Regions from separate parts of the Kocuria sp. CPCC 205297 genome, predicted to be linked through region 1. Evidence: riboswitches for the same ligand, from Rfam matches in the RefSeq annotation. Region 1 holds a riboswitch; each other region holds the start of a gene.
What was found. A riboswitch is a leader RNA that binds a small molecule or an ion and turns the genes downstream of it on or off. The one in region 1 is predicted to bind thiamine pyrophosphate.
Positions count from the first base shown of each region.

Region 2: linked by a shared signal. The riboswitch ahead of RF650_RS02560 (3-oxoacyl-ACP reductase) and the one ahead of RF650_RS04835 (ECF transporter S component) in region 1 are both predicted to bind thiamine pyrophosphate.
Region 3: linked by a shared signal. The riboswitch ahead of RF650_RS06530 (bifunctional hydroxymethylpyrimidine kinase/phosphomethylpyrimidine kinase) and the one ahead of RF650_RS04835 (ECF transporter S component) in region 1 are both predicted to bind thiamine pyrophosphate.

Region 1 is NZ_JAVKPY010000004.1:109,646-119,640, forward strand. It holds gene RF650_RS04805 (Na(+)/H(+) antiporter subunit C) at 1-316, shown strand, start outside; gene RF650_RS04810 (Na+/H+ antiporter subunit D) at 306-1,943, shown strand; gene RF650_RS04815 (Na+/H+ antiporter subunit E) at 1,940-2,587, shown strand; gene RF650_RS04820 (monovalent cation/H+ antiporter complex subunit F) at 2,584-2,853, shown strand; gene mnhG (monovalent cation/H(+) antiporter subunit G) at 2,850-3,215, shown strand; gene RF650_RS04830 (DUF4235 domain-containing protein) at 3,343-3,615, shown strand; TPP riboswitch at 3,736-3,842, shown strand; gene RF650_RS04835 (ECF transporter S component) at 3,901-4,524, shown strand; gene RF650_RS04840 (ABC transporter ATP-binding protein) at 4,521-6,287, shown strand; gene RF650_RS04845 (energy-coupling factor transporter transmembrane protein EcfT) at 6,284-7,087, shown strand; gene RF650_RS04850 (aminotransferase class IV) at 7,172-8,125, opposite strand; gene RF650_RS04855 (hypothetical protein) at 8,122-8,748, opposite strand; gene RF650_RS04860 (low molecular weight protein-tyrosine-phosphatase) at 8,745-9,236, opposite strand; gene RF650_RS04865 (TetR/AcrR family transcriptional regulator) at 9,277-9,995, opposite strand, start outside.
Region 2 is NZ_JAVKPY010000002.1:204,735-214,729, reverse strand. It holds gene nhaA (Na+/H+ antiporter NhaA) at 1-455, opposite strand, end outside; gene RF650_RS02565 (hypothetical protein) at 663-884, shown strand; TPP riboswitch at 1,402-1,535, shown strand; gene RF650_RS02560 (3-oxoacyl-ACP reductase) at 1,581-2,345, shown strand; gene RF650_RS02555 (LLM class flavin-dependent oxidoreductase) at 2,347-3,723, shown strand; gene RF650_RS02550 (phosphatidylserine/phosphatidylglycerophosphate/cardiolipin synthase family protein) at 3,832-5,091, opposite strand; gene RF650_RS02545 (hypothetical protein) at 5,243-5,509, shown strand; gene RF650_RS02540 (exodeoxyribonuclease III) at 5,506-6,312, shown strand; gene RF650_RS02535 (hypothetical protein) at 6,316-7,230, shown strand; gene RF650_RS02530 (glycoside hydrolase family 13 protein) at 7,569-9,215, shown strand; gene RF650_RS02525 (hypothetical protein) at 9,297-9,752, opposite strand.
Region 3 is NZ_JAVKPY010000005.1:220,904-230,898, forward strand. It holds gene rplU (50S ribosomal protein L21) at 1-142, opposite strand, end outside; gene RF650_RS06530 (bifunctional hydroxymethylpyrimidine kinase/phosphomethylpyrimidine kinase) at 380-1,933, opposite strand; TPP riboswitch at 1,921-2,016, opposite strand; gene RF650_RS06535 (Rne/Rng family ribonuclease) at 2,095-5,385, opposite strand; gene RF650_RS06540 (vitamin K epoxide reductase family protein) at 5,846-6,484, shown strand; gene RF650_RS06545 (hypothetical protein) at 6,505-6,774, opposite strand; gene ndk (nucleoside-diphosphate kinase) at 6,946-7,359, opposite strand; gene RF650_RS06555 (DUF4233 domain-containing protein) at 7,483-7,920, opposite strand; gene RF650_RS06560 (folylpolyglutamate synthase/dihydrofolate synthase family protein) at 7,951-9,321, opposite strand; gene ileS (isoleucine--tRNA ligase) at 9,318-9,995, opposite strand, start outside.

The sequences.
Region 1 (9,995 bases):
GCAGGCGCTCGTGCTCACCTCGATCGTGATCTCGCTCGCCACGACCGCCTTCATCCTCAGCATGATCTGGCGTTCGTGGATCCTGGCCCGCCGGGACGAGATCCAGGACGACCTCCAGGACCGCCGCGTGGCGCAGCAGTCCTCGTACGACGCCGAGGACGACGACGCCCTGCCGCAGGACACCTCCGAGTTCAACCACGCGGACGCCCGGTTCGCACCGTCGCGTCACAACGAGGAAGAGGCCGCCGAATCGCCTGGTCACTACAGGGCCGAGAAGTTCTCCGAGGCGCGAGGGAGGAGCCCGCATGACCACTGATCTGGCACAGTTCGCGCCGCTCGCGGTCCTGATCCCGTTCCTCGGCGCCGCCCTGAACTTCATCATCGTCCACCGCAACCGGCTGCAGCGCGGGGTGACCGTGGGCGCCATGGTGCTCACGCTGATCCTGAACGCGTTCATGCTCGCGAACGTATGGAACCAGGGTCCGCAGGTCGTGCACCTGGGGGACTGGGCCGCCCCGTACGGCATCGTGATGGTCGTGGACCAGTTGTCCGCGCTCATGCTCGTGGTCTCCGTGGTGGTGTCCCTCGCGGTGTTGATCTATGCGGTCAGCGAGGGTGTGGCCAGCGGGGACGACGAGGGCCCCATCTCCATCTTCTACCCCACGTTCCTGTTGCTGGTCGCGGGTGTGTCCCACGCGTTCCTCGCGGGTGACCTCTTCAACCTCTACGTGGGCTTCGAGATCCTGTTGACCGCCTCCTACGTCCTGCTCACCATGGGTGGCACGGCGCAGCGGATCCGCGCGGGCGTGACCTACGTGGTCGTCTCGGTGATCTCCTCGATCCTGTTCCTGATCTCCCTGGGGATGATCTACGGCGCCACCGCCACCGTGAACATGGCGGACCTGTCCGTGAAGCTCGCGGACCTGCCGCAGGGCACCCAGATGCAGTTGCACCTGATGCTGCTGATCGCGTTCGGTGTCAAGGCCGCGATCTTCCCGCTGTCCTTCTGGCTGCCCGACTCCTACCCGACCGCGTCCGCACCGGTGACCGCGGTGTTCGCGGGCCTGTTGACCAAGGTGGGCGTCTACTCGATCATCCGCACCGAGACCCTGTTGTTCCCCGGGACGCAGATCAAAGACCTGCTGATGTGGGTCGCGTTGCTGACCATGATCGTGGGCATCCTGGGCGCGCTCGCCCAGATCGACATCAAACGTATGCTCTCGTTCACGCTGATCAGTCACATCGGCTACATGATCTTTGGCATCGCACTGGGCACGCAGGCCGCCCTGGCCGCGGTGGTCTACTACATCGCGCATCACATCGTGATCCAGACCAGCCTGTTCCTGGTCGCCGGGCTGATCGAGCGCCGCGGTGGCTCCACCAACGTGGACCGCCTCGCCGGGATGCTCAAGATCTCTCCGCTGCTGGGGGTGCTGTACATGATCCCGGCCCTGAACCTGGGCGGCATCCCGCCGTTCTCGGGCTTCCTGGGCAAGGTGGCCCTCCTGGAGGCCGGTGTCGAGGCCGGGACGTGGCTGAGCTACCTACTCGTGGGCGTGTCCGTGTTCGTCTCGCTGCTCACGCTCATGGCCCTGATCCGCGTGTGGAACCGCGTGTTCCTGCGCAACGTGGACGACGCCGAGTACCCGGACCCCGTGCTGCGCGCCACCACCGCGGAGGGCCGCCGCCCCCGCACGTCCCGCGCGGTGGCGGGCAAGTCCGGCAGCCGCTTCTCCGGCCGGTCCCCCGTGGTGCTGCTGCCCGGGACCATGGTGGGCGCGACCACCGCGCTCGTGGCGGTGGGTGTGGCACTCACAGTCTTCGCCGGGCCGCTGTTCGATCTCGCGGACAACGCGTCCGAGAACCTGAACAATCCGGATCGATACGTCAATGCCGTGCTGGCCCCCGTGGGTCCCGGTGGTGTGAGCGAGGAGGGCCGATGAGTACGTCCCCGATGCAGCGACGCTCCCGGAACTCCTTGCGGGCCGAGCTGCCCCTGATCCTGTGGCTCGTGGTCGTGTGGGGTGCCCTGTGGGGTGACTGGAGCGTGGGCAACCTGGTCTTCGGGTTGATCCTCGCGGTGTTCGTGACCCGCACGCTCACGCTGCCCCCGGTGCGGTTGTCCGGGCGGTTCAACGTCCTGCATTTCGCGCTGTTCGTGGTCACATTCATCTGGCAGGTGGCCCGGGCCAGCATCCACGTGTTCGGTGTCGCGCTCATGCAGGGCCCCAAGGTGCACAACGCAGTGCTGCGGGTGAAGCTGCGGCAGAACAATGACCTGCTCATGACGGCCGTGGGTCACACCATGGCGCTGATCCCGGGCTCGCTCGTGGTGGAGGTGGATCGCGGCAACGGGATCCTGTACTTCCACGTGCTGGACGTCTCCACGCCGGAGGAAGCGGAGTCGTTCCGGGAGTCCGCGCTTAATATCGAGGCGGCGTGGATCAAGATCATGGGCTCCAAGAAGGACCTCGCGAGACTGGAGGCCTCGGGTGGCGCGGGTGGCGCGGACGCCTCCGGCGCCGTCGCGTCGCCGACCACCAAGATGAACAAGGCCCTGGACGGCCGTGGGGAGGAGCGGCCATGACCATGTTAGACGTCGCCGTGTGGGTGTGCGGTGCGATTCTCACCGTGGCGGCCGCGGGCACGATCTACCGGCTGGCCAAGGGCCCGTCCCTGTTGGACCGGGTGATCGCCACGGACGTGTTGCTCGCGATCGTGGGTGCGGGTCTCGCCATCGAGATGGTGTACAACCACCACTCCAGCAACATCATCCTGCTCGTGATCATCTCCCTGGTGGGCTTCCTGGGGTCTGTGACGGTCGCGCGCAATGTGGGGTTGGAGCGCTCATGAACTGGCACACCGTCCTGGACGTCATCGCGCTGCTGTGCCTCGTGGGGGGGTCCCTCATGTCCCTGGCCGCGGCGGTGGGTCTGGTGCGCTTCCCCGATCTGCTCTCGCGCATGCACGCCGGCACCAAACCCCAGGTCCTGGGGTTGCTCCTGCTGCTCACGGCCGTGGCGATCGAGAGCGGCAATCCCGGCATGATCCCGCTGATGATCCTCGCGTGGCTGTTCCAGCTGCTCACGGTGCCCGTGTCCGCGCACATGGTGGGCCGCGCCGCCTACCGCTCCAAGCACCTGAACCAGAAGAACCTCGTGGAGGACGAGCTGCGCGAGGTCGTCGCTCGCGTCGGCGAGGAAGAATCTCGCTGAGGACGTAATTCTCGGTGGGACCGGGTTCCTTCCGCCCCGTCGCGCCCGGCGCTTCGTATGCTGGGCAACGAGCACGACGTCGTCGGCCGCCCGGTGCCGTCGGCACCCACAAGACAAGGAGAACCTCATGAACAAGGTAATGGACATTTTCGGCACGGTGGCGTCCCTGGGTGGCGTGGCCCTGGCCAACAAGGGCCTGTCCGCGGTGTGGAAGCAGGTCACGGGCAACGAGCCCCCAGCCAAGAACCCGGACCCGGACGAGGCCTGGACCGACATCATCATCTGGGCCGTGATCACCGGTGTGGTGGGCACCGTCATCAAGGTGGGGATCTCCCGCCAGGTGGCCAAGTTCGAGTCCAAGGACTCCGATCCCTCCCGCAGCTCCCAGAGCGAGATCTGAGCCGGCGGGTCCCGCGCCCCCCTGTACGGGTGGGCCGGGGCCGCGTAGGACGTACGCACGACGGCGGGTGGCTGGGCACGCGAGATGCCCGGCCACCCGCCGTCGTGGGCTAGACTGGCGTCTCAACGACAGGGGAGCGCCACCGCGGCGCTGAGAGTGCGCGTGAGCGCAGACCCTCGAACCTGATCCGGCTCGTACCGGCGCTAGGGAGTCGAGTATCTCAAGGACCCGCTCGCAACGGCGGGTGGTGTTCTTCCCCTCCTGGGATCTTCAGGAGGATTCAGCATGACGCAGGTCGGTAACACCCCCACCCGTACACCTCGCGCAAGCGGCAACCGCAGCTCGTCGTGGCGGGTCGTGGACATCGTGGTCACCGCCGTATTGGCCGCGGTGTGCGCCGTGATCTTCTGGATGTGGTCCAACCTCCTGTACCCGGCGGTCTCGGCGGGCACGGTGGCCTACCCGCCGTCCGCGGGGCTCATCGCGGGGGGCTGGCTCGTGGCGGGTACCCTGGGCGCCCTGATCATCCGCAAACCGGGCGCGGCCCTGTTCTGCGAGTTGCTCGCGGCCGTGATCGAGGGCTTCCTGGGAACGCATTTCGGGTGGCTCGTGGTGCTCTCCGGTCTGGTGCAGGGCCTCGGTGTGGAGGTCGTGTTCCTCCTGACCCGTTACCGCCGGTTCGGTCCCGTGACCGCGGCGATCGGTGGGGCTGTATCCGGGCTGTTCCTGGGCGTGAGCGAGAACATCATGTACAACTTCGAGTGGGCCCTGGATCAGCAGGTCGTCTACGCGGCGCTGACCACGCTCTCCGGGGCCGTGATCGCAGGGTTGCTCATGTGGGCCGTGATGAAGGCCCTGCAGGCCACGGGTGTCCTCGGAGCACTGGCCTCCGGCGCCGTGCGCCGATGACCGCGGAACCGACCGTGCAGCTCACGGGCGCGCGGGTGGTCCTGGAGGGGTTCGGATGGCATCACCCCGGCCGCGAGACGCCCAGTCTGGTGGACCTGGACCTGATCATCGAGCCCGGCGAACGCGTCCTGCTCCTGGGCCCGTCCGGGGCGGGCAAGTCTACGCTCCTGCAGGCACTGGCCGGTGTGGACCAGGACCCTGACGGCCGTTCCGCATCGGGCGGGTTGAGCGTCGGGGGTGTCGACCCGCGCGACGCCCGCGGCACGGTGGGCTTCATGCACCAGGACCCCGAGACGCAGGTGGTCCTCTCGCGCGTGGGGGACGACGTCGCGTTCGGCCTCGAGAACCTCGCCGTCCCCCGCGAGCGGATCTGGCCGCGCGTGCGGGAAGCGCTCGCGCGCACGGGTCTGGAGCTCCCGCTCGACCACCCCACCACGGCACTGTCCGGGGGGCAGAAACAACGTCTCGCGCTCGCCGGGACCCTGGCCATGTGCCCGCGGCTGCTGTTGCTGGACGAACCCACGGCGAGCGTGGACCACGAGGGGGCGCAGCAGCTGTGCCGCGCCGTGGCCGATGCGGTGCGCGAGGACGGGACCACCCTTGTGGTCGTGGAGCACAGGGTGGCCCTGTGGGAACCGGTTGTGGACCGTGTGATCGTGCTGGGCGACGACGGTCGGGTGGCCTTCGACGGCCCCGCGCAGCAGACCCTGCAGGACGCCCGGGACCTGCTGCAGCACCAGGGTACGTGGGTCCCCGGCTGGGTGCCGCGCACTCGCACTCCCGTGCATGCCTCGAATGGTATGGATCCCGCGGTACGGCAGACGGCTGCCTCCGCGGCGCCACACGGCATCACGCCGCCCGCTGTGCCTACGGAGAATGCGCCGGCCGCGTCGCCCATGAGGGCTTCGGATGTCGCGGAGTCTGCGCAGGATACGGGTGGTTTCACCACCGTGCCCGCCGCCGCCGCACCGGGCACCACCTTGTTGAGCGCCCGCGATCTCGCCGTGTCCCGGAGCCAACCGGGACGGCGGGCGCTCGCGCGGCGGCGTCGTCGGGCGCTCGCCGCGTGGCGGCGCGGGGAAGCGTACCCGGAACCGGACGTGCGCACGGGGGCGGCGCCGGCGGCCGAGAACATCACCGTGGACGTCCGCGCGGGGCAGGCGCTGGCCGTCACAGGCGTCAACGGCGCGGGGAAGTCCACCCTCGCGCTGACCCTCGCCGGACTGCTGCTGCCCGTGCGCGGTACCGTGTGGGCCACGGACGCCCTCGCGACCGACGCGCCCGCTGATCCCTCCCTGTGGGACGGCGCGGAACTGGTCTCCCGCGTGGGCACCGTGTTCCAGCATCCCGAACACCAGTTCCTGCGCCCCACCGTGCGCGAGGAACTCGAGTTCGGTCCCCGGCAACGACGACGCCGCGTGGGCCGTCGCGATGCGCGCGTCACCGACGCGATGGCGGACGCGGACGACGCCCGGGTGGCCGAGCTGCTGCGACGGCTGCGCCTCGAGGAGCTCGCCGAGGCCAACCCGTTCACCCTGTCCGGCGGGCAGAAGCGGCGGCTGTCCGTGGGCACCGTCCTGGCGGCGTCCCCGCGCGTGCTGATCCTGGACGAACCCACGTTCGGTCAGGACGCCCGGACCTGGAAGGAGCTCGTGGACCTGTTGGTCGAGGAGCTGGACGGGGGTACGGCCGTGGTGGTCGTGACCCACGACCGGGATCTGGTCGCGGCCCTGGGTGCGCACGAGCTGAGGCTCGGCTCATGAGCACGGTCGCGAGCGTGCTGCCCGCCGTGGCCCGCGCGGGATTGCTCGCCCGGACGAATGCCGTGGTGAAACTGCTCGGGGCTCTCGTGATCACGGCGGTGCTCGTGGTCAGCGCGGACCCCGTGACGAGCGGCGTGGCGCTCGGGGGCCAACTGCTCCTGCTCGCTGCCGCCGGGATCGGTCCGTGGCGGCTGCTCACGACCCTATGGCCGATCGTGGTGGCCGCCCTGATCAGCGGGTGGGGGACCGCGGTGCTCTCCCCGGAGGGCGGTCCCGTCCTGCTACACCTGGGGTGGATCACGATCACCACGGGGTCGCTCGCGGCCGGTGGGGCGATCGCCCTGCGTGGTCTCGCGACCGCGCTGCCCGGGATCACCGTGCTGCTCACGACCGACCCCACGGACCTCGCGGACGGTCTCGCCCAAACCCTCAAGCTGCCGGCACGCTTCGTGCTCGCGGCGCTCGCAGCCCTGCGGCTCGTGGAGGTCATGGTCACCGAGTGGGGTGTGCTCGCGGCGGCCCGGCGCGCCCGCGGTGCGGGGGGAGCGCGGGGCCCGTGGGCCGCTCTCACCGAGTTCGCCGGTCTCGCGTTCACGTTGCTCGTGCAGTCCTTGCGCCGGGCCACGCGCCTGGCCATGACCATGGAGGCGCGCGGTTTCGGGGCGGGTCCGCGCACATGGGCGCGCGTGCCCCGTTTCGGCCGCGTGGACGTGGTCGTGGGGTGTGCCACCGTGCTCATCGCGGTCGCCGCGGTGACGCTGTCCCTGCTCACGGGGGCGCACCGCTTCATCTGGCAGTGATGCGCCGAAGGTGACGGGGGAGCACTCGCGCCCGGGCATGTCGAGATGGGACGGGCGGTACGGGCGCGACCACCCGTGACGCGCTCAGCGCCCCGGGCGGCCCAGCAGGAAATCCGTGAGGGTGCGGGTGAGTTGCGGGTCCGAGGCCACGGGCCGCCCGTCCACGCTCGTCACCGGGACCGCGAGCCGCACCGAGGACGTGAGCCACACGGCGCTCGCTGCGAAGAGGTCCTCGGGGTACAGCGGTCCGTAGTCCACGGCCCAGCCGCGCTCGCGGGCGGCGTCGAAGATCCGGGCTTGCGAGGTCCCCGGCAGGACCCCGCGGGACGGTTCGGGCGTGAGCAGGGTGGGCGCAGCGCCGTCGTCGTGCCGTGCGCACACCACCGAGGACGTGGCGCCCTCCAGGATCCTGTGGTCCGTGGAGGTCATGAACACGGCGTCCTGCGCGCCGTGGGCGTGGGCGTAGCGCACCGCGGCCATGTTGACCGCGTAGGACAGGGTCTTGACCCCGGGGAGCAGCCACGGCAATCCGGTGTCCTCCGCGGGGTCGTGGCCTCGCTCGAGCAACACCACGGACACCCCCGTGCGCCGGGCGGCGAACGTCCGCTTGGGGACGGGCGCGACCGTGAGCCACGCCCACGGCTGATCACCGGGGACACCGCGGCTGATGCTCAACTTGACCGTGTGCTCCGCCCCGAGATCGGCCGAGGGGTCGCGGGCACCGGGACCGGCCGCCGCGAGCGCCGTCGTCAGGGCCTCGCGCCATGTATCCGCGGACGGTGCGGGCAATTGGGCGGTCGCCGCGGAATGCTCCAGCCTGACCAGGTGGGCGTCGAGCTTGTACGCGGTGCCGTCCAGGACGTGGAGGGTCTCGAAGACGCCGTCCCCGCGGGTGAGTCCCTGGTCCTCGAGGCTCACGTGGGCCTCATGCGGGTCCACGAGCCGCGGCGGGGCACCGATCGGGGAGATCAGCACGGCCGCGGCGGGTCCGGGTGCTGCGGGGGACGGAGCGGGTGTCCCGGCACCGGGCGAAATCACGGGGTGCCCCGCTGTTCCGTGCCCGGTTCCTGGGGTGAGGGTCCGGGGTGGAGGATCTCGGCGGACTCCCACACGGGGTCCTCACCGAGGTACTGCTCCTCCTGCTCCGCCCACACGTCCCAGTACTTTTCGTACGTGGCGCCGTCCCGGTCCAGGGCGCGCTGTTTGCGCTGTGAGGCGGGAAGTTCGACCCACACGGAGACGTCCAACAACGCCCGGGCCTCGCGGTGGCACGCCCCGACGCCCTCCACGAGCACGATCTGAGCGGTGCGGGTCAGACGCGGGGTGCCGGGCTCGTTGGTCAGCCAGTCCCACGCGGTCCAGTGGGCGTCCTCCTCGCGGCGCAGCGGTTCGAGGATCTCACCGCGATACCGTTCCATGCCCTCGAGCAGTCCGTTCCACCCAGGGTAGATGTCCTCGAGGTGGAAGCTCACGACGTCGTGCGAGCGCTCCAGCACCCGCGAGAGTTGCTCGGTCAGCGTGGTCTTGCCCGCTCCGGAACGGCCGTCGATGCCCACGATGAACGGCTTGCGCGTGGGTGGGGGCAGCAACCGTGCGAGGTTGACGCCTTCCGGGTACTGGGCGATCTCGTCGTCCTGGAAACCCTCGTCCGGGGAGATCACCGCGCGTCGATCCGATCCTCGACCCACGAGACCACGCCCGGGGTGGCGGCCGTAATCTGTTCCCACGCGGTGTCGAAGTCGTCCGAACCGCCGTACCACGGGTCGGCGATGTCGAGGCCCGCCTGTGAGTCGGCCACGGCCGGGTCGAAGCTGCGAATGAGCCGGACCTTCCGGGCGTCGTCCGTGGGCAGTCGGCGCTGGAGCTGGTCCCTGTGGGACCGGGTCATGGCGAGGATCAGGTCCGCGTCCGCGAGCTCGGCGTCCGTGATCTTGTGTGCCTGATGCTCGGGCAGTTCCAGGTGGTTCCTGTTCAAGACGGTGCGGGCGCGGGGATCCACGGGGTTGCCGTGTTCCTCGTCACTCACGCCCGCCGAGCTGACGCGGACGCGCTGCGCGAGACCGGCGTCGGTGAGCTCGGATCGCAGCAGGGCCTCGGCCATGGGCGAGCGGCAGATGTTGCCGGTGCAAACCGTGACGATGGAGAACATGACCTCCACTGTACGAAAAATCCGTTCCCCGTGAGTGGCCTCAAGGTGTCGAGGAGCCACCCCACGTCTGACGTTCGATGCCCGCGAGCAGCAGTTCCAGGCCCGCGATGTATTCCGAGCGGTCGTCGTGGTCACCGAACGAGCCCAGCATGGTACGCACCACCGGGAGCATCCCCGGCCCCGAACGGCCCGCCCGTTCCAGTTTTTCGTGCACCTGCCGGGCGGATTCCTCCGCGGCGGGCCGGTTGTGACGGTGGGCGATTCCCGCGCCCGTTCCGAACGCGTAGTTGGCCACGGCGAGGGATGCGTAGAACCGCTGTTCGGCGTCGAGCTCCATGCGCTGCAGCAACTGTCCCGTGCATTCCCACGTGCGCAACGCGTTCTCCTCGCTGCGGGCGGTGCTGGGCAGCTGCCCGGCGAGCCACGGGTGCTCGCACATCTGGGAGAACAAGCACAGGCACAGGCACCGCAGTTCCTCGAGGGCCTGCGCCGTGGCCGCGCTCGTACGGGGATCCGCCCTGGGTGCCGGGAAGGCCTCGAACTCCTCCGGCCCCGGCTCGCCGGCCCCGCACAGCGCGTGGAACTGGCCCAGCGCGCGGCCCAGGACCTCGCTCGTGACCAGGGCCATGAGGTCGTCCTTGCCGGTGGTGTACCAGTAGAGACTCGCCACGCCGCTGTTGAGATCGGTCGCGAGCCCGCGCAGGGTCAGGCGCCGCGACCCCTCGCGGTCCAGTACCGCGATCGAGGTGTCCACGATCG
Region 2 (9,995 bases), on a different contig from region 1:
CCGCCCACCGCCGCCGCAATCGGCACCGCTGCCTTGCCGAGGTCCCGCAGATCACCCGCGACGAACTCGCGCTTGAGCTCCAGGCCCACGAGGAAGAAGAAGATCGCGAGCAGTCCGTCCGCGGCCCAGGCGCCGAGGCTGAGGTTCAAGTGCCACGGCTCGTAGCCGACCTCGAGGTCCCGCAGCGCGAAGTAGCTCTCCGCGAAGGGCGAGTTTGCCCAGACGATGGCGATGACGGCGGCGACCACCAGGAGGATGCCGGCCACGGTCTCGCGGCGCAGGACGTCCTGGAGGCGGGAGAGGACACCGCCCGAGGGGTGGTCGGGCTCGCACGGGAGCTCAGGATGGTTGAAGAAACCGGGCTCCGAGACGAAGCCGGAGGACTCTTCCCGCTCCACGGGCTCCGGCGATCCGGGCTCACGGTGGGCAGGGGTGGTCGTGTGGTGCTGGGGCATGGACTTCTCCAATGTCGACGGGCATCACGCTCATTACCGCCGACCAGACTTCCCGGCACACCAGCCAGCAAGGGTAGCAGGGCGCTTTTGCGCGGCGCACGCGGGGCGGCTTTCAAGAAGGTGGTCCCGCAGCAACCCACTCGGCTTCTCTGTCGCTGCGACCCGGGACACGAGACGATCTGGCAGTGACCTGCCTACGGTGGGGGCATGCTGAAACGGAATTCGGTGGGCTTGCTGATCCTGGGGTCCGCGATGGTGGCCCTCTTCGTGATCACCTTCATTGGAGCGCGGGAATCATGGCTGCTCATGACCCTGGAACTGCTTTTCGCCGTCATCTTTCTCACCAAGGCGGTGCAAGAACGGCGTGCAGAAGTCGCGGCACAGCGCCGTCGAGCGGCGCGCCGCCCCGCGAGCAACGGCCTGTCTTGACCGAGCTGCCACCGGCGGGACCGGTTATCCCGGACTGCGGTGCGGCTGTGGCTTGGAAACACGAGTCAACATCAGGCTGATTCCCCACAGGAACAGGACCAGCAGCGGTACGAGAGTCATCATGGACGGCTCGTCCACGACTGTCACGCCGCCCACGTTCTCCCAGGTGCATGTGTGGCCCAGTGGCACCCAGCTCCACCCCGGCTCACCGTAGATCGAGCTTCCGTCGCCCAGTTCGCAGGACAGGGATCCGGAGTACACGAGTCGCTCCGCCACAAGCCCTCCGATCCAGGCGAGTACCGCTGCGAGCCACAGCACCCATCCGACGTTCCTTGCCCGCGAAGCGGCTGTTGGGTGTGACATTCACCCGTCTCCGTTCTGGCTGCCGTGCCCCTCCGCCGAGCGCGCTGCCGGTTATTTGGTCTCGCCACTTTCCTATCAGGGTTCCCTGCGACCCCATCCTTCTCGGTCAATCCGCTCACTTGATCCTCGCCAAACCTCCTTGACTACACTGACCACCAGTGACACGGGGTGCCGCCACCCTCCCCCTTCTCGCCCACCTGGCACGGAGTGGGGGACCGCAGCGGCTGAGATGACACCCGTCGAACCTGTCCAGTTAGTACTGGCGAAGGGATGTCACGGTCGCACCGCGCAGGTGGCGCACCGCTTTCTTCGCCGTGAGCCACAGGAGTGAGCATGCGGATCGAGAACACCATCGTCCTGGTCACCGGCGGAGCCCGCGGGCTCGGGGAGCACCTCAGCCGGGCGTTCGCGCGGGAGGGCGCGCGCGTCGTCGTGAACTACCACTCCAGCGAGGAGCGGGCCCGCGCGCTGGTCAGCGAACTCGGGGAGGACAGGGCACTCGCGGTCCAGGCGGATGTGACCGACGCCCACCAGGTTCGGGACATGGTCGCCCGGGCCCGGGAGCACTTCGGCGCGCCCATCACCGTGGCCGTGAACAACGCCCTGGTGGACTTCAGCTTCAACGGGGACGCCCGACCCACCCTCGAGGACCTGACCGCCGAGAACCTTACGCAGCAGTTCCAGGGCGCCGTGGTGGGCGCTCTCAACGTGATGCAGGCGGTCACCCCGGGTATGATGGAGGCCGGTGAGGGGCGCATCATCAACATCGGCACCAACCTCTTCCAGAACCCCGTGGTCCCCTACCACGACTACACCGCCGCGAAGGCCGCCCTGCTCGCCCTCACCCGCACCGCCGCCAAAGATCTCGGCCCGCAGGGCATCACCGTCAACATGATCTCCGGCGGCCTGCTACGCACCACGGACGCGAGTGCCGCTACCCCGGCCGAAGTCTTCGACGCCATTGCCGCCGGTACGCCCTTGGGTCGGGTCACCAGCCCGGAGGAGTTCGCGGACACCGCCCTCTTCTTCGCCTCCGACTGGTCCCGCGGCGTCACCGGGCAGAACCTCGTGGTCGACGGTGGACTGGTGATGGACTGACATGGCCGCCCCGCACGACACCGCGCGGACCCCGTCCGCCGCCCCTGCGGCGTCCACCCGTCCCACCCAGGTGAACCAGCCGCCCGGGACACCCGCCCGGACGCTGCACCTCAACGCCTTCCTCTACGGCGCCGGCCACCACCAGGCCGCGTGGCGCGCGCCGGGCTCCCCGGTGCACCGCCTCACGGACATCGCCTACTACGAGGAGCTCGCGCGGACTGCCGAACGCGGTCTGTTCGACGCGGTGTTCTTCGCGGACGGGCACAGCGTGGGTGACGTCTCCGGCGGACCCCGCTGGAGCCTGGAACCCCTGACAGCGCTGTCCGCGATGGCGCGGGCCACCGAGCGCGTCGGCCTGGTGTGCACGGTGTCCACCACGTTCTTCACCCCGTTCCACGCGGCCAGGATGCTCGCGTCCTTGGACCACATCTCGGGCGGGCGAGCGGGGTGGAACGTGGTGACCTCCATGTGGGACTCCGAGGCCCGCAACCACGGCTACCGGGCCATGCCGACCAAGGATGAGCGCTACGAGCGCGCCCGCGAGTTCGTGGAGGTGGCCCGCGCCCTGTGGGCCAGCTGGGACGAGGACGCCGTCACCGCAGACCCGGAGGGCCGGTGGGCTGAGCCCTCCAAGCTGCACCGCCTGCACCACGAGGGCCGCCACTTCCTGGTGGATGGACCCCTCACGGTTCCGCCCTCCCCCCAGGGGGAGCCGGTCCTCTTCCAAGCGGGTGCCTCCGGGCCCGGCAAGGCACTCGCTGCCGACTTTGCAGAGGGGATCTACGCCGTGGCCTACGATCTGCCCGCCGCGCAGGAGTACTACGCGGCGGTGAAGGCCGAAGTGGCCCGCGCCGGGCGTGATCCCGGTTCCGTGATCGTGATGCCCGGTCTGGTCACGTACGTGGGCCGCACGCACGAAGAGGCCCTCGAGAAGCAGGCCAGCGTGGACCGTTTGCTCCCTGTGGAGCAGTCGCTCGCACAGCTCTCCACGTTCGTGGAGCAGGACTGCGCGCAGTGGGACCTAGATGCGCCCGTGCCCACGCTGCCGCCCCTGGAGGAGTTCACCGGTCCGCAGGGCCGCTACGGCACCATCCTGCGGATCATCGAGGCCGAGCGTCCCACGGTCCGCCAGTTGCTCGGCCGCCTCGCCGCCGGCGGGGGTCACTGCACGATGGTGGGCACCCCGGAGTCCATCGCGGATCGCATGCAGGAATGGTTCGACAACGCCGGCGCGGACGGCTTCAACCTCATGCCGCCCGTCCAGCCGGACTCCCTGGACGACTTCGTGGACCTCGTGGTCCCCGAACTCCAGCGCCGCGGCCTGTTCCGCACCGCGTACACCGCCACCACGCTGAGGGGTCACCTCACGCGGGGTTGAGGCCCCGCTGCGCAACCCCGCCACAGGACGACGACGCCGCCCCGCACGGCGGGCGGGGCGGCGTCGGCGGCGGCGCCAGCGGTGTCGTCGTCGATCGGGAGGGTCCGGTCAGAGGAACGGGCGCAGCGGTACCAGGATCGTCTCGGCGACCCGGGCCATGGGGTGGCGATCGCGCCATTGGGGCGAGGACAGCTCCTCACAGTGCTCGTAGTCGGCGAGGAAGACCTTCTCCATCTCGGCCGCGAAATCCGGGTCCACGATCTCCACGTTGGTCTCGTAGTTGAACGAGAGGGAGAGCCGGTCGATGTTGGCGGTGCCCACGGTGGACCACTCGCCGTCGATCGTGGCGGTCTTGGCGTGGATCATGCAGGCGGCGTACAGCAAGATGGTGACCCCACCCTCCAACAACTGGCCGTAGAACCCGCGGGACACCCAGTCCGCCAGGATGTGGTTCGAGTCCTTGGGGACCATGATCCGCACATCCACCCCGCGAGCGGCCGCGTCCAGGAGGCAGTCCAGGATCTGCTGGTCGGGGATGAAGTAGGGCGTGTTCACCCAGATGTGGTGCTGCGCCCTGTTGATCGCGTTCATGTACATCTCGCGGATGGGGTACACGAGCTGGATGGGCAGGTTCGCGGAGACCCGCACCTCCAGGTCCCAATTCTTGGGCGCCACCCAGTCGATGGCGTGTTCCGGGTCCCGGTCCTCGTTCCACACGCTCGCGATGGAGCTGCGTAACCCCCATACCGCAGGCCCGATCTCCCGGATATGCGTGTCCCGCCATTGCCGGGAATAGAGAGAACCGAAGTTGTAGCCCCCCACGAAACCGATGTTGTCGTCCACCACCAGGATCTTGGAATGGTTGAAGCCCGAGAACCGCAGGGGCCCCTTCCAGAACGGGCGGCGCACCACCGGCATCCGGTACACATGAACCCGGTCCGAGAAGTCGTAGAAGGAGGACGGGATCACGAGGTTCGCGAACCCGTCGTAGATGATGAACACCTCCACGCCCCGATCCGCGGCCCGGTTGAACGCGTCCAGGAAGCGCTGACCCGTCTCGTCGTTCTTCCAGATGAACGTCTCCATGTGGATGGAGTGCTGGGCGTTGTCGATGGCATCGAGCATGTCCTGGTACACCGCCTCACCCGACGTGTAGATGGTGATGTCCGAGTCCTGCACGTGCGCGTTGAACGTCCCGGGGTGCGGGGCGTCACGCTGCTGACGCCCGTGATGCTTCCACCAGTCGAGCCCGGCGAGCGAGGCGATCACCACGGCCTGCGCCCCCAGCAGGGCACCAGCACCCGCACCGGCCGCTTTCAGGAGGATACGGCGTTCTCTGATCTCGGCTAGCGCCCGCCTTGCGTCCATGACCTCACACTACTGCGGGGGCACATGGCGCGTCCCGGATCATGACCGGACCGGCCCTGGGAATTCACACCGCCCGTCCCGCGACCAGGGGCACTGAGGTGTTACGCGGCGGGAATCCGCCGAATGGCAATCCGCCCCGTCCCATAAGCCCTTGTGGAAGGACGGCCTCGTGGGCGACGCCGCCACACAGAACCCGGGCGCCGCCGCGTCCGTGGCCCCGGACGTCACCGCGAGCGAGGCCAGCCAGGACGCGAACGAGGCGCAGGACCAGGCTGGCGAAGCCATGGAGTCCGCTGCCCCGCAGGCCTGCGACAACACCGTCGGAACCGATCCGCTCGGTCCCTCGTACGAGAACCCGGGCCGTGCCCGCCCGCGGTTTCCCAGCGTGGGCCGCGGCTCGCTACGGTGGACCCCATGAGAATCGCCACGTGGAACGTGAACTCCATCCGCGCCCGCGCCGACCGCATCGAGGCGTGGCTCGACCGCTCGGACGTGGATGTCCTGGCCATCCAGGAGACCAAGGCCAAGGACGAGAACTTCCCATGGGAGCTGTTCGAGTTCGCGGGCTACGAAGTGGCGCATTTCGGCGTGAATCAGTGGAACGGCGTCGCCATCGCGTCCCGCGTGGGGCTCAAGGACGTGGAGCGCACGTTCCCCGGTCAGCCCACGTTCGGCAAACCCGGCCAGGAACCCGCCCAGGAGGCGCGCGCGATCGCCGCCACGTGCGACGGCGTGCGGATCTGGTCCCTCTACGTGCCCAACGGTCGCGGCCTGGAGGACCCCCACATGCCGTACAAGCTCGAGTGGCTGCGTGTCCTGGAGGGCCACGCCGAACAGTGGCTGCAGGAGGACCCGCAGGCCCAGATCGCACTTGTGGGTGACTGGAACGTGGCCCCGCGTGACGAGGACGTGTGGGACATCCAGCTCTTCCGCGACGGCGGGTACACCCATGTGAGCGAACCCGAGCGCGCAGCCTTCAACGCGTTCATCGAGGACGCCGGGTTCCAGGACGTGGTCCGCGAGCGCCACCCCGGACCGGGCGTGTACACGTACTGGGACTACACGCAGCTGCGCTTCCCCAAGAAGGAAGGCATGCGCATCGACTTCCAGCTGTGCTCCCCCGCGCTCGCGGCCCGTGTGCAGAACGCGTGGATCGATCGCGAGGAGCGCAAGGGCAAGGGCGCGTCCGACCACGCCCCGGTCGTCATCGAGATCGACTGAGCCATGCCCCTGATCAACGTGGGCAGCGCCTACCGCAGCATCACGGGCCCGCCCATGCGCTTCGCGCTGCGGATCTACGTGCCCCAGCAGGATCTCGACGCCGCCTACGCACCCGGCATCCCCCGCGCCCTGGACCCCTTTACCGCGGGCGTGCACGAACTTTCGGAGCAACTGGCCCGACTGTCCGACACCTCCCAGCCGTTGCTCCCACCCGCACGCGAGCCGCTGTGGACCATGCCGTTCTCCACCGCACCCGCCGGTTCGCGACGCCTGCCCGGACCCACCGGCGACTTCCCGGTCTTCCACCCCACGCAACGGCTGCGTCGATCCCTTCGCCTGTTCACAGCCGCGGAGAACGACGACAGCGCCCAGTTGCTGCCGCTACTCGTTCCGGAGAAGCAGGTCAGCGACGCTGCGAAGGCCACGTCCCGCGAGACGTTCGACCCCGTGTACACCCGTGAGTCCGCGTACGTGGTCCCGCTCGCGTGGTTCGCGGCCTTCGCCCCAGAGGACCACGTGACCTCCTACCACTCCGGGCACGAGGTGCACCGACTCATCGCCCCCGCGGACACCGCCGCGCGCCGGGTGATCCAGGCCGCCCAGACCGTGGAGGACGCCACTCAGCAAGCCTCGGGGGGCGCTGACGAGCACGACCTCCCGGACGAGGCGCGCCAGGCTGCGGCGTTCGCGCAGGACCTCACCCGCCTGGGGCGGTGGCTGGGCGCGTTCAGCGCTGCCTCCGTGGTGAGCCTGGACTACGGGTCCATCGCGGATCGGCTCCAGCCGGACGAAAGCCCCCGGGACATGGCGGACGCCGTGGAACTGCTGCGCGAAGGGGACCTGGCGGCGGCCACTGCGGCGCTGCGCCGGATCTTCATGCGCTGGGCCCCGTTGGCCCACTTGCAGCAGGCGAACTGAGGCGGGGAGGGGCGGGGGGCCGTCGTCCGACGCATCCGCGCCAACCCATCCCTGCGCTTTTACTCAGCTAAAGCAGCTCAGCGTCCGAAAATCTGCTTTAGCTGAGTAAAAGCGGGGGGACGTTCGGCGATGGGGGCGCGGTGGCTGCGAGGCCCCCGCGGGAGATGGGTAGCCTGGATCCCGTGACTTCCGACCCCTCAACGCACTCCGACCACCGCACCACGGCTCCCTCCGCCCGGTCCGACCAGACCGCCTCGGTCTCCACTGCCAGCGCCAGCGACACCAGTGCCCGTACCGCGACCGGCACCGAATGGTGGCGCGACGCCGTCATCTACCAGGTGTATCCCCGCTCCTTCAAGGACTCCAACGGGGACGGCATGGGGGACCTGGGCGGGGTCACCCAGAAGCTGCCATACCTCAAGCACCTGGGCGTGGACGCGGTGTGGCTCTCCCCGTTCTACCTCTCCCCGCAGCACGACGCCGGGTACGACGTCGCGGACTACCGCACCGTGGATCCGCGCTTCGGTTCACTCGAGGACTTCGACCGGATGCGGGAGGAAGCGCACCGGTTGGGCCTGAAGATCATCGTGGACCTGGTACCCAATCACACGTCCGAGGACCACGAGTGGTTCCGGGCCGCCCTGACCTCCGAGCCGGGCTCCCCGGAGCGGGACCGCTACATGTTCCGCGAGGGCAGGGGCGAGAACGGCGAGGAACCGCCCAACAATTGGAAGTCCTTGTTCGGGGGCCGGGCGTGGACCCGGGTGCCGGACGGGCAGTGGTATCTGCACCTGTTCGATTCTTCCCAACCAGACCTCAACTGGGAGAACCCGGAGGTGTGGGAGGAGTTCCGGGCGATCCTGCGGTTCTGGCTGGACCGCGGGGCGGACGGTTTCCGGGTGGACGTGGCCCACGGCATGATCAAGGCCCCGGGCCTGCCGGACTGGGACGAGCAGGTCCACATGGTCGAGGGCACGGATGCCCAGGGCGCCCAGGACGAGCCCGACGGCCCCAGCAAGACCATGGACACCGGCCCCTACTTCGACCAGGACGGGGTGCACGAGATCTACCGGGACTGGCACACGGTGCTTCAGGAGTACCCCGGTGATCGCATGCTCGTGGTGGAGGCATGGGTGGGCCCCGCCGAGCGCCTAGCTCGCTATGTGCGCCCGGACGAGGCGCAGCAGGCCTTCAACTTCGACTTCCTGGTGGCCGGGTGGCATCGCGACCGCATGCGGGACACCATCGAGATCTCCCTGCGCGCCAATGCGGCCGTGGGCGCGCCGTCCACGTGGGTGCTCTCCAATCACGACACGGTCCGCCACGCCTCGCGCTACGGGTTGAGCTCCCGCACGGCCTACCCCAACGGGATCGGCGCGCAGGACGAGCAACCGCACGCCGGTCAGGGGCTGCGCCGGGCGCGCGCCGCCGCCCTCGTGGAGCTCTCCCTCCCGGGTTCCGCGTACATCTACCAGGGTGACGAGCTCGGTCTGCCGGAGCACACCGAGTTGCCGGATGCCGCGCGGCAGGACCCCACCTTCCATCGCACCGCGGGTTCGGAGCTGGGGCGCGACGGCGCTCGCGTCCCCCTGCCGTGGGCTCCCGTGGGTGACGGGCTGGGTTTCGGTCCGGATCCGTGGTTGCCGCAGCCCGAATCCTTCGCTGGGATCACGGTGGACCACCAACTGGGTGACCCGCAGTCCACGCTCAACCTGTACCGCCGGGCTCTGGAACTCCGGCACGACCTGGAACTGGGCACGGCCGAGTTCGCGTGGCATCCTCTGAGCGAGGGTGACCAGGACGTCCTCGCCTACACCATGTCGTGCGGGACCGGCGAGACCATGCTGGTGGCCGCGAACCTCGGGGAGAGCGAGATCGGTTTCGACGAGCTCTCTCGCGGTGAGCTGCTTCTGGCAAGTGGCCAGAACGCCGTGGTCAACGACCGGTTGAGCGTGGACAGCGCGGTCTGGCTGCGCCTGACGTGATCCCCGCGCCGAGGCTGACCCCCGTCTAAAGGGCGAAGCCCGGGGCGAATGGCAAAACGGATCTCGGAACGGACCTCGGGATCAGTGGCGCGGTGTGCTCGCGCAATTAGCCCGCAACCACGACTCGGCCGGCTCCAACGCCCGGTGGATCCGCACGGCCTCCGAGGGCTGGAGGGTGGCGCCGGCGTCGTCGAGGATGTCCCGGACGTCGTCGAACGCCGGACGCACCTCGGCGGGGAGCTTCCCACGGAGTCGGCTGACGGACTCAAGGGCCTGTTCCAGGGTGTCCTCGTTCGCGTCCTCGTCCTCGCTGCGATCGGTGAGGGGCAGCAGCTCCAGCCCGCTGTAGACCTCGGCCACGTCGAAGCACGTCTGGGTGTCCGCGGGGCTCGCGGACGGCGCGCGGGGCGCGGCGCTCGCGGACGGCGTGATGGGTGAGAGTTCGATCGTGGTGGTCTGGCCCTGCCGCGCGCCACACGCCGTGAGGAGCACGATGAGACCGGCCCCCGCCAGCAGTGCGCGCACTTGGTGATTCACAGCTGATCCTTCCGATCCGGCCACCCGGGTCCGTCCGATCCGGCGTCGGGTCCCGCTGCGCTCGCTGACCCAGGGCTGCTGGACCGACGCAGCGGAACCGCGCAGTCCTTCCGCGGCGTCCGCGAACGGCCCACTCCACGCTAGGGTCCCAACCTCGGCGCACCCTGGAGGTCGGGTGCACGCCACCACCACGCCACCAACCCGCAGCAGTGCTGGTCGAAGATACCGCCCGGCCCATGCCGA
Region 3 (9,995 bases), on a different contig from region 1:
TGACCTTGTCCCCATCGACCAGCAGCAGCGCAGGAAGCTCTACGGTGCTGCCTGCCTCGCCGGCGACGCGGTCAAGGGTCACGAGGTCTCCGATGGAAACCTTCTCCTGGCGGCCGCCTGCGCGGACAATCGCGTACACCACTTGGGAACTCACTTCTCTCGACATCTATGGACTACGTGTGTGGGTCGGGCGTACTCCTGGAGGACTGCGAATGTCGAGACATCACGCCGCGGTGATCCATGACCGACCGCATTCTCCGCGTGGCTATCGCATCGATTCAGGATGTCCGCCCGAGTGTGCCGCAACCTGGTGCGTGAACTGGATATGACACACACCGGCGCTCGGCACCGACACCCCAGCCTACCCGATCACCCGAAGTCATGCCAGTTGCGCCGCGGCGCGCCGCTCGCCCTCTGGCGACGTCGCCGGGGTCGTCTGCGCGAAGAAAGCCAGCTCGAGCGCGCACGCCCGGTGGAACGCGCGGCGCATGTGCTCCCTGGTGGCCGGGTCCGCGTGGGCGGCCTCCCGGTCCACGATCTCGCGCACCGACTCGGTCGCGGTCTGGAAGTCCGGATCGTCGTATGTGCTGAGCCAGTCGGCGAACGGGTGCTGCGGTCCCGCGACGCGGGCACGACGGGTGAGCTCCGCACCCACGTGGGCGTAGAGCCAGTAGCACGGCAGGATCGCGGCGGAGCCCACCGCGAAGCCGTCCTGACCCGTGCGCGCCAGCAGGAAGTCCGCGTAACTGCTCGTGACGTCACTCGGCGGCATGGGCTCCCGGTCCCCGAGCCGGGCGCGATGCAGCGCGGACTCGAACGAGACCACGGAGGCCGACGCCGCGGCGAAGTGTTCGCGCGAACGCTCGTCCGGGGCGGAGGCCGCGAGCAGGGCCAGCGCCCGGGAGTAGTACTGCAGATATTGCATGTCCTGGTCCAGGTACAGCTCGAACTCGCCCGGGTCCAGGGTGCCGTCCCCGAGGCCCCGGATGAACGCCAGGGCGGCAATGCGTTCACGCACCGGGGCGCTCTCCTCCCACAGTTCGTCGGTGAACCGGGGGCCCTCGGATTCCGCGGCGGCCGTCATCACGAACGCCGGATCCGTGACGAGGTGCTGGACGTGGTGCATGTGGTGCACGGGACCGTTGCCGTGACCCACGTGCAACTCGTCCGCGCCGCGCAGTGCACCACGCAACCATGTGCGGGCCGTGCGGATCGCCTCGGGCCAGTCCCCGGTCCGCGCCACGACCGTGGCCACCGCGGAGGACAGCGAGCACCCGGTGCCGTGGGTGTTACGCGTGTGCACCCTGCGACCCTCGAACAACGCGGCGGGTTCGTCCTGACCGGGGAGCAACAGGGCGTCCGGGGTCGTGTCCCCGGCCAAGTGGCCACCTTTCACGAGGACCCGGGTATGGAACGCCGCCGCGACCGCGCGTCCCTGCTCGAGCGCCTCGTCCCAGGTCGCGGCCACGGGGCGCTCGGCCAGCACCGCGAGTTCCGGGAGGTTGGGGGTGATCAAATTCGCGTGGGGCAGCAGCTCCCGCAGGGCCCGTTCGGCGTCCGGACGCAGCAATCGCCCGCCGGCCGTGGCGACCATGACGGGGTCGATCACGACCACGGGTGCGCGCCCCACCATGAGCCAGTCCCGGACCGTGTCGATGACCTCCACGGAGCCGAGCATCCCCACCTTGATCGCGTCCAGGGTGACGTCCCCGGCGACCGCGTCCAGCTGGTCCCGCAGGACCTGGACGGGTGGGGTGTGTACGCTCACGACGCCCCGGGTGTTCTGGGCGACCACTGCGGTGATCACACTCAGCCCGTACCCGCCCAGTGCGGCGATGGATTTCAGGTCCGCGGCGTGACCCGCCCCGCCCGTGGGATCGGTTCCGGCAATAGAGAGGACGCGGGGTATGGCGGTAGAAGGCGTGGTGTCCACGACAATCCCTTCGCTAGTACGAGCTAGATCAGGTTCGACGGGTGTGTTCTCAGCCGCAGTGCGCAGCACCCCGTGTGTGTCCCCGATCATGCCACAGGGGCACCCGGAATCCCGGGTGCCCCTGCGGTGCTCGCGTGGCGACGGATCCAGCCGCCGGTCACTCAGTCCTGCTTGCCGGTCATCGTGATGTCCTGAGCCTTGATGCCCACACCCACGATGGTGGGCTGGTCACCGGACGCCGCGGGGGTCGCGGCCCCGGCCTCCGCGGTGAAACGGCTGACCTGCCGTTCCTGCGTGTACTCGTGGGTCTCCACCCTCGCGGTTCCGGGCGCGGCCGCCGGCGCCACGGCACGCCGCGACCCACGACGCCGTCGGGCCGGAGCCGCCGGCGCCTCCGCCGGCCGGTTCCCGCCGGCGGACGACGCCGCCCCGGAACTCTGCTGCTGCGCGGCACTCGTCTGCCCTGCACTGGATTGCGCAGTCCCGGAGTTCGACGGCGCGTGTCCGGCGGCCGACCGCTTCGACACGGCCTCTCGCGGCTGGGGCGCGGCGTCCGCATCCTGAACGGCACCCTCGGTCGAGGTTTCGTCCTCGCCCGCATCCGTGAACGCGGCGCTCAGCGAATCCAGGGACAGGGCCTCCTGGGTGCCCTCGCTCCCCCGCTGCTCAGACTGCCCGTGGGGCAGTTCGATGACCTCGCCGTGGATCGTGAGGCTCGCGGACGAGTCCCCACCGGAACGGTCCTCGGACCGGGAATCCCCGCGCGAGTCGTTCCCGGAACCGTCCCGGTCGGAACCGTCGTTCTGCACGGCGTTGTCCTCGCCCTGCTGACCGCGACCGCGGCTGCGCTTGCCGCGACGCTTGCGGCGACGGCGCCCGCCCTCGGACTCCCCGTGGGAGTTCTCGGACGCGTGCTCCCCGCCCTGCTGACCGCGGGAGGTCTGCTGCTCCTGGGAACCGGTGTCCTCGGCCTGCCCGCCCCCGGACTGCGGTGCGGTGCCCTGGGAAGCATTCCGTGCGGCGTCGCCGGACTCGTCGTGGGAGGAGGCCGCGGCGATGTTCGCTAACGCCGTGCGGGTGGCCTCCACGCGCGCCTGGTCCGGCTCGTCCGAACCGTGGTGCTGGTTGCCGTTCCTGGGCTTGTCCTGCGCACCGTTGTGCTGCTTGTTGCGCGAACGCTTACGCTCGTGTCGAGTGCCGCGCTGGTCGGAGGGAGCCGCGCCGGAGCGGCCCTTCAAGGGGTGGTCGTGGACCACGACGCCGCGGCCCGCGCATTCCTCGCACGGCTCGGAGAAGACCTCGAGCAACCCCGTACCCATGCGCTTGCGCGTCATCTGCACGAGACCCAGGGAGGTCACCTCGGCCACCTGGTGCTTCGTGCGGTCCCGGCCCAGGCACTCCACGAGCCGGCGCAGTACGAGATCGCGGTTGGACTCCAGAACCATGTCGATGAAGTCCACCACGATGATCCCGCCGATATCACGCAACCGCAGTTGCCGCACGATCTCCTCGGCGGCCTCGAGGTTGTTCTTGGTCACGGTCTCCTCGAGGTTGCCCCCGGAGCCCGTGAACTTGCCGGTGTTGACGTCCACCACGGTCATGGCCTCGGTGCGGTCGATCACGAGCGATCCGCCGGAGGGCAGGAAAACCTTGCGCTCGAGGGCCTTCTGGATCTGCTCCTCCACGCGCATGTGCTCGAAGAGGTCGTCATCGCCGGTCCAGCGCTCGAGGCGGTCCAGCAGGTCGGGCGCCACGTAGGTCACGTAAGCCTCGATGTTGTCCCACGCCTGCTCGCCCTGGACCACCATGGCGGAGAAATCCTCGTTGAAGACGTCCCGCACGGTCTTGATGGTCAGGTCCGGTTCCGCGTACAGCATCTCCGGGGCCAGCGTCTTGGTGGACTTGGCCTTGTCCTGGATCTGCTCCCACTGCGAGCGCAGCCGGTTGATGTCGTTGGTCAGCTCGGTCTCGGAGGCGCCCTCCGCCGCAGTGCGCACGATCACGCCCGCACCCTCCGGCAACCGGTCCTTGAGGATCTTCTTCAGCCGCTGGCGCTCCACGTCCGGGAGCTTGCGGGAGATCCCCGTCATGGAACCGCCCGGGACGTAGACGAGGTAGCGACCGGGCAGGGACACCTGGCTCGTGAGCCGAGCACCTTTGTGCCCCACGGGGTCCTTGGTGACCTGCACGAGCACGGTGTCCCCGGACTTCAGGGCATTCTCGATCTTGCGGGGCTTGCTGCCCAGCTCGGCGGCGTCCCAGTCCACCTCACCGGCGTAGAGCACGGCGTTGCGGCCGCGGCCGATGTCCACGAAGGCGGCCTCCATGGACGGCAGCACGTTCTGCACCTTGCCCACGTACACGTTGCCGATCAGCGAGTCCTGCTGGGTGTGCGAGACGAAGTGCTCGGCAAGGATCCCGTCCTCGAGCACACCGATCTGGATCCGGTCGTCCTTCTGTCGCACGAGCATCTTGCGCTCCACGGATTCGCGCCGGGCCAGGAACTCGGCCTCGGTGATCACGTGGCGGCGGCGGCCGAACTGCCGGGACTCACGACGACGCTGACGCTTGGCCTCGAGCCGCGTGGAGCCCTTGACCCCGGTCACCTCGTCGCTGCCCGTGCCCTCACCGGCACCGCGCGGGGCGCGGACCCGGGTCACCGAGCCGTCGGACTCGTCCACGAGTTCCATGTCCTCGTCACCGCGACGCCGCCGGCGACGCCGCTTGCTCGTGACCTCGCCGGACTTGTCGTCCTCGCTGTCCACGTCATTGCGCGCGGCCCGCTCGGCCTCGCGCTGGGCGTCGCGTTCCTTGGCGGCCTCGCGCAGTCGGGCAGCCTGCTCCTCGGCGGCACGGCGGATCTCGTCCGGGTCCGGGGCATGGAACATGAGGGAGGCGCCGGGACCGAAGGCCCCGAAGTTCTCCTGGGTGCTGGGCTGGTCGTTCGCGGACTTCTCGACCTGTACAGTCTGCGCGTCCGTCTGTTCCGAGGTGTCGGTCTGCTCGTCGCTCGCCTCGGCCGAGCCGGTTCCTTCGCCGGCCTGCGTCGTCTGCTCGGGCCCGTCGGCGCGCAGAGCGGCCTGCTCATCCGTCTCGCGGGCGCTCTCAGCGGCGTCACCGGCTGCGTCCTCGACATCGAGCGCGATCTCGTCCTCGATACTCTCCGCGGGCTGCTCGGCCTCGGGGATCTCGGCCACTGGGATCTCGCGCGGGGGCGTGTTCGCAACGCCAGCATCGTCGGAAGCGGTGGCCGCGGAATCGGACGTCCCCGGATCCTCGGCGGACGCGTCGGTCGTCGCGGGTTGCCCGGTAGCGGTGTCGGCGGGAACGGCGGCGTCGTCGGCCGGTGCATCAGGCGTGACGGCGGGGTCGGTGGTGGTGCTGTCCTCGACGGGGGTGGTGGCGGCAGTCTCGAGGGGTGACTGTTCCGCGTTGTCCTTCTCAGGTTCCATGTGAAGTTGTGCTCCTGCTCGGGACACCGCCCGCACCCGGGCCCGAGGTGTGCTCGGTCGGTCGAGCCGGTGTTCGCCACGCGGCCGCCGGAAGTCAAAGTCGTACTCGCGGGCGCGGCGTGTGTTACGCACACTGTCCGCGAGCCGGCGGATGCCCGAGTCGCTGGGTCCGTGGGGACCGCGAACTTGCCCCGCTCCGGACGCGCTCGATCCTGTGAGAGCGCGGGTCCGTACCGAGGGAGATCGGTGTTCCTGCCGGGTCGGTTCCTCACGTGCGGCTGAGGCCCGACCATTGGGAGTATCTCACAGTCACCCCGGGCCGGGGTGCATTCCGGGTGGTCCGGACCACATTCCCTCGGCCGGACCACAGTGCGTGTACGGGGAGTGTGCCGGCGTCGCCCGCCGCCACGGGCGGCCCGCGCCCGGTGGGTCGTCATGCGCATGGTCTACGATCGAGCGCGTGAGCCCAACTTCCGCGACCACCCCCCTGACCGACCGGACACCCGAGACGACTCCGGCGCACGCCACCCGTTCGGACCGCTCGTGGGCCGTGCTCGCGGTGATCTTCTCGATCGTGGGTTTCGCCGCATCGGCCGTGCTCGTGGCGGAACGGCTCGCGATCTACAAGGACGCGGGACACCGCACGAGCTGCGACATCAACGCGTGGCTCTCGTGCGGCACGGTCATGCGCACCCCGCAGGCGGAGCTCTTCGGCTTCCCCAACCCGTTCATCGGGATCGTGGCGTACGCCGTGGTGATCGCCGTGGCCGTGGGCGTGCTCGCCGGTGCACGCTACGCCAGCTGGTTCTGGTGGTTGCTGTGGCTGGGGATCGCCGCCGGCTCGGTGTTCACCCTGTGGCTGTGGTGGCAGACCACTTTCCACATCAACGCCCTGTGCCTGTACTGCATGATCGTGTGGTGCGCCCAGACCCTGTTGCTCGCGCATACGACGGCGCGGATGCGCCGCGCCGGCCTGATCGGTTCCTCGCGTGGCACCGCCGCCGGTTCCGCCGCGTGGGCGTGGCTCCTGGGCATCGGGGTGCTCGTGATCGTCTTCGGGATCATCGCGGTGCGCTTCTCGACCGCGATCTTCGCCTGAGCCGTTCACCGACGCCGCGCTCAGACGGCGTGCGCCTCGAACACCGTGATGGGGTGCGTGCCGTCGAATGGCGTCCGCTGCCAGTCGCCCCGAACCGCGTCGACCTCGAACCCGGCGCGCCGTAACTGATCGGTCAGGATGCCGCGGTCACGAAAGGCCAGGTCCGACTCCTCCACCACGAGCTCATCCGATGACTCGAAGTGATTGTGCAAACGCAGCAGGACCCGGCTCCGTTCGAGTTCCCCCACCTCGCACCATTGCCGCAACAGCCCGTGCTGCGTGTCCCGCACGGTGGGCTCGGACTGACGCCACCCGTCCCACACCCCACGCCGAGCACCGCACGGGAATGCATCCGCTCGGCGAGGGAGCGGTAGTAGTCATGGTCCGGCCCGTCGGGGTTGTCCCCGTCGCACAGGTCGACGATCCGCGGGTCGTAGTCGGTCATGGATCCCGCGTTCAGCTCAGCTGAACCAGATGCCGATCTCCCGCTCGGCGGACTCGGGCGAATCGGACCCGTGCACGAGGTTCTTCTGCACCTTCTCGCCCCAGTCCCGACCCAAATCGCCGCGAATGGTACCGGGGGCGGCCGTGGTGGGCTCGGTGGCACCGGCGAGGCTGCGGAAGCCCTCGATGACCCGGTCCCCCTCGACCACGGCGGCCACGACGGGCCCGGAGAGCATGAACTCCACGAGCGGCTCGAAGAACGGCTTGCCCTGGTGCTCCTCGTAGTGCCGCTCGAGAATCTCGCGGGTCGCCGTCACGAGCTCGAGTTGCGCGAGCGTGTAGCCCTTGGCCTCGATGCGGGCCAGGATCTGCCCGGTCAGGCCGCGCTGGACGCCGTCCGGCTTCACGAGGACGAGGGTGCGTTGCGTCATGTGCTTCTCCTTGCTGTGGACCCACGCGGAGTCCTCGGTCGATCAGGTTCCACTCCGAGCCTAACGGCCTGTGGTCCCCGCGCGGCAACGCCCGGGGACCGCGGCCGGGAGACGGTGATCACGTCAGGGGTTCTCGACCTCCCAGCGGCGTTGTTCCTCCGCGCGCCGCACGTTCTCGCGATCCATCGCGCCACCCTTGACCACGGCGTACCACCAGGCCAGGGCGCACAACACGCCGATCATGAACATCGAGGGCACGAGCACTCCCGTGGCGATGAGCACGACCTGCAGCACCCACCCGAGGGCGTACCCCCACGGCTTGCGCAGGAGGCCGCACGCCAGCAGGAACACCAGGGCGAGAACCACCGATCCGCCCATGAGCCACAGTTTCCCGGCCGTGCTCCAGTCCCGCGCCGTGAGTCCGAACGCCGCGAGGGCGGCGAAGAACACGATGAACGCCTCGATGGAGAGCACGCTCGAGGCGAACATCGTCTTGATCGAGCGTGGCTTCTTGGGTTGGCCAGGGCGCCATTCGCGCTGAGCCTTGGTCATGCGGGCCATCGGGCTCCTTCCATGGTCGGGGCGGCGGGCTCAGAGTCCGAGCAGTACACGGGCCTCACCCACCACGGTGATGGACCCGGTGACGAGCACCGCGCCGTCGAACTGCTCGCGGGCCGCGGCGTCCTGGATGGCCGCGGCGCACGCGTCGTCCAGTCGCTCGCTCACGTGCACGGCGTCCTCGTCGAAGCCCATGTCCTCGGCGATCTCCGCGAGTTCCTCGGGTGCCACAGCGCGCGGGGACTGGGAGCGGGTGCACCACAGTTCGAGCTCGAACTCGTGGTACTCGTCCACGAGCACGCGCATCATCTCCGCAGCGTCCTTGTCTCGCAGCACGCCCACCACCAGGTTGAGCTTGGTGAACGTGAAGGCCTCGCGCACCGCGGTCGCCGAGGCCAGCAGTCCGTGCGGGTTGTGGGCCGCATCCAGGATCACCGGCGGTGCCTTGCGGGCGAGCTCGAGCCTGCCCGGCGAGGAGACCGCACCCAGTCCCGTGGCCACGAGCTCGGGGTTCAGGGGCTTGTCCCCTCCCCCCACGAACGCCTCGACGGCGGCCACGGCCACCGCGGCGTTCTGGGCCTGATGGGCCCCGAACAGCGGCAACATGAGATCCGGGTACTCCCCCGCGAGCCCCTGCACGGTGATGACCTGGCCGCCCACCGCGGTGGAACGCCCGGTCACGGCGAACTCCACGCCCTCGAACCGGAACGGGTCACCGAGTTCCCGGGCCCGGTCCAGCAGGACCTGCGCGGCCTCGGGTTGCTGCGCCGCGCTCACGAGGAAGCCCTGGGGCTTGATGATCCCGGCCTTCTCCCGGGCGATCTGCCCCACGGTGTCCCCGAGCATGGTGGTGTGGTCCAGCCCAATCGGGGTCACCACGGACACCGCGGCGTCCGCCACGTTGGTCGCGTCCCACGTGCCACCGATGCCGACTTCAAGGACCATGACGTCCACGGGTTCGTCCGCGAAGACCGCGAACGCCAGGACCGTAAGGGTCTCGAAGTACGTGAGGCGGGGAGCGCCGTCGGCCTCGAGCTTTCGGTCCACGAGCTCGAGGTACGGGGCGATCTCCGAGTAGATCCGCACGAACGTCTCGTCCGGGACGGGTTCGCCGTCGATGCTGATCCGCTCCGTGACGCGCTCGAGGTGCGGGCTCGTGTACCGGCCCACGCGCAGGTCGTGGGCGAGCAACAGCGACTCGATCATCCGGGCCGTGGACGTCTTGCCGTTGGTCCCGGTCACGTGCACCACGGGTGCGCTGCGGTGCGGATCCCCGAGCGCGGCGACCGCGGCGGCCACGGCGTCCAGCCGCGGCGCCATCCTGTCCTCCGGCGCCCGACTCAGCAGGTGCTGGTAGATATTCTCGACCGATGCGAAGTCCTCGTGCTCCTGGGCCCCGCTCACGCGCCGATCACCGCCACGGTCACGGACGGCTCGTCCGCTTCCAAGAGCTCGAGCTCGCGGGACAGGGTCTCGGACTGCACGAGCTCGCGGTTCGCGGCCACGGCGGCCACGGTCTGCGCGTCCGCGGCGACGTGGGTGCGGATCCGGTCCGAGACCTGCAGGTCCGCGTCCTTCCGGGCCTGCTGGATCGCACGGATCATGTCCCGCGCCACGCCCTCGGCGCGCAGTTCATCCGTCAGTTCGGTGTCCAGGACCAGGAACCCGCCGCCGGGCAGAACGGTCACGGCGCGCGCGGAGTCCGCCGCGGCGTCGTCAACGACCGTGACGAGTTCGTACTCTCCCTCCTGCAGGGGCACGGAGCCGGCCACGACGACGCCGTCCGCGGAGACCGACCAGTCACCGTTCTTGGTGGCCTTGATGACCTGCTGGACCTGCTTGCCCAGGCGCGGGCCCGCCGCGCGGGCGTTGACCTTCAGCTCCTGGGAGATACCGTGGTCCGCGGCGCTGACCTGCTCCGAGTCCTCGAGCGTGACGGACCTGAGGTTCAACTCATCGGCGATGATCTCTTGGAACGTGCCCTCGAGGGCGTGCGCCCCGGGCACGGCCACGGTCATCCCCGCGAGCGGTTGCCGCACGCGCAGGTTGTGGGTCTTGCGCAGACCGGACCCGGCCGA